DNA from 2 places in the Arthrobacter sp. SD1074B genome. Region 2 is predicted to be linked to the other one. Evidence: predicted binding sites of a transcription regulator. Region 2 holds the regulator's gene; the other holds the start of a gene.

Region 1 (2,461 bases), 940 kb from region 2:
GCTCCACGAGCGTGACCTCGACGCCCCACTCCAGTGTGAGGGCATCGAGGATTTCGCGGATATCGCTGTTGATGTGTTCCGTCTCGGACAACGTCTGGTCCAGGCTGTGCCGGCCGACGACTTTCCGCAGCGTGGTTTGCGCGATCTGGTTGATCGCGGCGGCCACGTTTTCGATCGCCACGACCGACTTCACGGCATCGATCACCCGGTAGTAGGCCACGGCTGAGATGTCCACGCTGACGTTGTCCTGGGTGATGATGCCCTGCGACTGGATCGGCATGGTCACGATCCGGAGGCTGACCAGCTGCAGCCTGTCGATCACCGGAATGATGAAACGCAGGCCCGGCATTCGGACGCCGATGACCCGGCCCAGCCGGAACAGCACACCCTGCTCGTACTGGCGCACAATCCGTATCGACATGCGGGCCACCATCAGCAGCAGGGCCGCGACGAGCAGCCAAATAACGACGGCGGTAATGTCCATCCGAATCGCTTCCTTGCGTGGCGGGGTTGCTGCTTCCATTCTCCCCCCGGCGGGGCAAAAGGGCGCCGGTAGGGCGGCTGCCGGGGAGACCGTAGAATGAACAGCGGATGGGTTGACCAGGCGGCCGCGCGTCACGCAAGTGGCTCGAGGAACGTCCGGGCTCCGCAGGGCAGGGTGGTGGGTAACGCCCACTCGGGGTAACCCGCAGGCCAGTGCCACAGAGAATAGACCGCCTGCCCCAGGGCCGTGTCCGCACGGCCGGGGGAGCAGGTAAGGGTGAAACGGTGGTGTAAGAGACCACCAGCTTCCCGGGTGACCGGGAAGGCTAGGTAAACCCCACCCGGAGCAAGGCCAGACAGGACACGTTTGAGGGCTGCCCGCCCGAGTGTCCGGGTAGGCCGCTGGAGGGCGTCGGCAACGGCGTCCGTAGATGGATGGCCGCTACTCCCGCGCCGGCAACAGCGCGGGAGCACAGAACCCGGCGTATCGGTCAACCCATCCACCCCCACCCCTGAGTTGGCGCCGGACGCGGCCCGGGCCGCCGCGCCCGACGCAAACAAAAGGGGCCGGCACCGTGTGGTGCCAGCCCCCGCGTTCAAGAAGTAGGTTTCGGATCAGGCCTTGGCCTTCCGCTTCACCCAGCCCCATGCCGCCGTCGCGACGAACAGGACGAGGCCGATGACGGCCAGCCACAGCAGGCCCTTCACGACGAAGCCGAGGATCGAAAGAATGAGCCAGATGACAAGTAGTGCAACGATGAGTCCCATTAGGACATCCTACGACATGGGGCGCCCTTCCCGCGTGTGAGTGATTTCACGCCGTCCCCGGCCCCCGGGAATAGGCCCGCCGCTTTAGACTGGATAACGAACGTAGATGTTCTGCCACCGGGTCTGCGTTTGCAGCCGGTGGCTCTTTCTTTGCGCTCCATGAAGGCGCCCGGGGTGGACCGAATCCCCGCCGCGTCCAGGTTCCGGAAATCCGCCGGGAACCGACTTCCGCATACGAGGACGTATGTGGTGGATTTTAGGAAGGTAGTTCTGTGAGCCAGACGTCAGATTCTTGTCTTGATACGTGGATGGGCCGGGAGGCGCTCGCCGAGGCCATGATTCCGGTGATCGGCCGGCTGTACCGCGAAAACAACGTGGTGACGTCCATTCACGGCCGGAGCCTGATCAATAAGTCCACCATGAACATCCTCAAGGCGCACCGCTTTGCCCGCCGGATGAGCAAGGAAGAGCTGCGTCTCGAAGAGACCGCGCCCCTGCTGGACGCCCTCACCAAGCTGGACCTCGGCGCGGCAGCCATCGACATTGCCCGCCTGACGGAAAAGTACCGTGCCGAAGGCCACGGACTCAGCCTGGACGACTTCCTGCGCGCAGAGCTGGCCGAAGTCGTCGGCAAGCGCGGCGGCGACGACCGCACCAGCACCGACGTCGTCCTTTACGGCTTCGGCCGCATCGGCCGCCTCCTGGCCCGCCTGCTGATTGAGAAGGCCGGCGGCGGCCACGGCCTGCGGCTGCGCGCGATCGTGGTGCGCCGCGGGTCGGACAACGACCTCACCAAGCGCGCCAGCCTGCTGCGCCGCGACTCGGTGCACGGCTCCTTCGAAGGCACCATCAAGGTGGACCTCGAGAACGACACCATCACCGCCAACGGCGTCCAGATCCAGGTCATCTACTCGGATAACCCGGCCACGGTGGACTACACCGCCTACGGCATCCACGACGCACTGGTCGTGGACAACACCGGCCGCTGGCGCGACGCCGAAGGGCTCTCCCAGCACCTGCAGAGCAAAGGCGTTTCCCGCGTGCTCCTGACCGCCCCGGGCAAGGGCGACCTGAAGAACATCGTGCACGGGATCAACCACGCCACTATCACGGACTCGGACAAGATCGTCTCCGCCGCGTCCTGCACCACCAACGCCATCACACCGGTCCTGAAGGCAATCAACGACCGCTACGGCGTCGTGCACGGCCA
Region 2 (2,461 bases):
GCCCAGTGCTCCGGTGAGGCCCAGCCGGGTGGAGATGACCGTGGCCACCTCGATCGGCGTCGCGGTCACCAGCCAGACCCGGCGGCCCACGCGGAGGTGCTGTTCGGCCAGCGCCTTGGTGCCGGGCCAGATCCGGGACTCAATCATCTCGTCGTAGACTTCTTCGCCGAGGGCTTCAATGTCCTCCACGGTGAAGCCCGAGGCCAGGCTCAGGGCGGTGTCTCGGACGGCATGGACGTCGTCGATGTTTTCGCCGCGGAACACGAACATCAGCTGCTTCCAGGCGAAGCCGGCGGCCTGCGGAATGGTGAACGCCCCGCGCTGGTACATTTTCCGCGCCACGTGGAACAGGCTTGCCCCGCGCATGAGGGTGTTGTCGACGTCGAAGAAGGCGGCCTCGCCGTCCTGCGATGACGCAGCCGGCCGCGTAGCCACCGCGACGTACTTCTCCTCAGGCATGCCACGAGTCTAGTCAATGCCGGCGGATCCCACGCGCAGTTGGGGCGCCGCCGCACCGCCGTCCGGGCCGGAACGCGGCCGCATCGACGCCGGGCCCGGCGCCGGGCTACCGTGGAACCATGGCCACACCCGCGCTTCGCCCCGAGGTAGTTCTGATCACCAAAGCCAACTGCCACCTATGCGCCGACGCGCGCGACGTGGTCGGCCGCGTCACCGCCGGGCTGGGACTCGAATGGTCCGAGCAGTCCATTGACGACGACGCCGGCCTGCGCGAGCGCTACGCCGAGGAGATTCCAGTGCTGCTGGTGGACGGTGTCCAGCGGGATTTCTGGCGGATCGACGAGGCGCGGCTGGTGCGCACCCTGCGGCGCGCACTCGACCAGCCGGCCTGAGTGCCGCTCTGCCGGGCGCCCCGCGGGCCCGCGGGCCGCTGCTTTGTGGCCCGAACAACCGGGCCCTAGAGTGGAGTCACAACCCGACGCAATGGAGCAGATAGTGACTTCGCTGGATTCCTCACCCGATGCCCTCCCCGGGGGAGCCGGACCTGCCGCCAAGCAGATCCCGCCCGCGGCCGTGGCCCGGCTGACGATATACCTGCGCGCCCTGACTACCCTGCTGGCCGAGGGAGTGGACCGGGTCTCCTCCGAATCCCTGGCCGAAGCCTCGGGAGTTAGTTCCTCCACCCTGCGCAAGGACCTCTCCTATGTGGGCTCCTATGGAACCAGGGGTGTGGGTTATGAGGTCCAGTACCTCAACCGCCACATTGCCGCGGCCCTGGGCCTGACCCACGACTGGAAAGTCGCCATCGTCGGCGCGGGCAACCTCGGCAAGGCCCTCGCCCGGTACGGGGGCTTCGAGTCCCGGGGCTTCGACATCGTGGCGATTTTCGACGCCGACCAGATGGTGGTGGGCAGCGAGGTGGGTTGGCTGCGGGTCAGTGACGCGGCGGATCTTGAAACCGTGCTGCACCGCACCGGGACCAATATGGTGGTTCTGGCTCTCCCCGCCGCGGTAGCGCAGAGCGTGTGCGACCGGGTCGTGGCAGCGGGAGTGCGCAGCATCCTGAGTTTTGCCCCGGTCATGCTGCAGGTGCCGCCCGGAGTCAATCTCCGCAAGGTGGACATGGCTACTGAACTGCAGATCCTCGCCTACCACGCACAAAGGGCGCAGGACCCGGAAGACGCGGACTGATTTCAGCCGACGCCTTCCGGGTCCCGCGCCCTCTGAGGGCGCCTGCGTCAGCGTCCGTAAGGGTTCTGCACGTACGGGTTGGTGAACGGCTGCTGCTTCTGGAAGTAGGGGGAGACCGTCGGCAGGTACAGGATCACGATGCCGGCGACGCCCAGCACAACCGCCAGGGTGCCCAGGCTCAGCGGGAAGAGGCTGAGGAGGGACAACGCGGCCAGAACCGTGCCCAGGATCCGTGCCCAGTTCCTGCCTTTGCGCACATTCAGCGCGACGAGGGCGTAGAGCCCGGCGCTGATGAGCGCGAACACCACCACGGTCCCTACGATGACGCCCTTGATGTCCTCGAACCTGATGTCGGCCCCGCTTGCGGTCATCTGCTGTTCGAACATATCCCGCATGGCGGGCGAGTCCAGGGATCCAATCGCCAGCAGGAGGGACAGCACCCACACCACGCCGGAGGCCACGAGCAGCCAGAAGGCAAGGTCGAGCCGCGGCGGCCGTGTCCCGGCCCCACCGGCAGGGAGTTCCGACGGGTACTGCGCGTAGGGGGACTGTCCGTAAGGGCTCTGGTTGAACTGGCCCGGGGCCTGTCCGTAGGCCGGCGGCTGCTGGCCGTAGCCGGGTGTCTGCTGGCCGTATTGCGGTGCGTTCTGGCCGTATTGCGGTGCGGGCGGCTGCTGTCCGTAGTCGGGTGCGTTCTGGCCGTACTGCGGAGCCGGCGGCTGCTGGCCGTAACCGGGTGCGTTCTGGCCGTACTGCGGGGCGTTCTGACCGTACTGCGGAGCCGGCTTGCCCGACTCGGGTCCGTCAGGGC

The links. The regulator Rex, encoded in region 2, represses fermentation and respiration genes when NADH is low (regulators of the CRP and FNR family bind a similar motif). The targets are predictions, from matches to a motif close to CTTGTGAANNNNTTCACAAG.
Region 1: the regulator Rex is predicted to act here: its motif matches at 1,285-1,304, upstream of ACUYM2_RS10805 (glyceraldehyde-3-phosphate dehydrogenase).

Annotation. Positions count from the first base shown of each region.
Region 1 covers NZ_JBRAZT010000001.1:2,345,943-2,348,403, reverse strand. Annotated here, with positions in the region: gene ACUYM2_RS10820 (slipin family protein) at 1-484, opposite strand, end outside; RNA gene rnpB (RNase P RNA component class A) at 593-986, shown strand; gene ACUYM2_RS10810 (hypothetical protein) at 1,099-1,251, opposite strand; gene ACUYM2_RS10805 (glyceraldehyde-3-phosphate dehydrogenase) at 1,524-2,461, shown strand, end outside.
Region 2 covers NZ_JBRAZT010000001.1:3,288,284-3,290,744, reverse strand. Annotated here, with positions in the region: gene ACUYM2_RS15305 (HAD family hydrolase) at 1-459, opposite strand, end outside; gene ACUYM2_RS15300 (glutaredoxin family protein) at 579-851, shown strand; gene ACUYM2_RS15295 (redox-sensing transcriptional repressor Rex) at 955-1,650, shown strand; gene ACUYM2_RS15290 (hypothetical protein) at 1,698-2,461, opposite strand, start outside.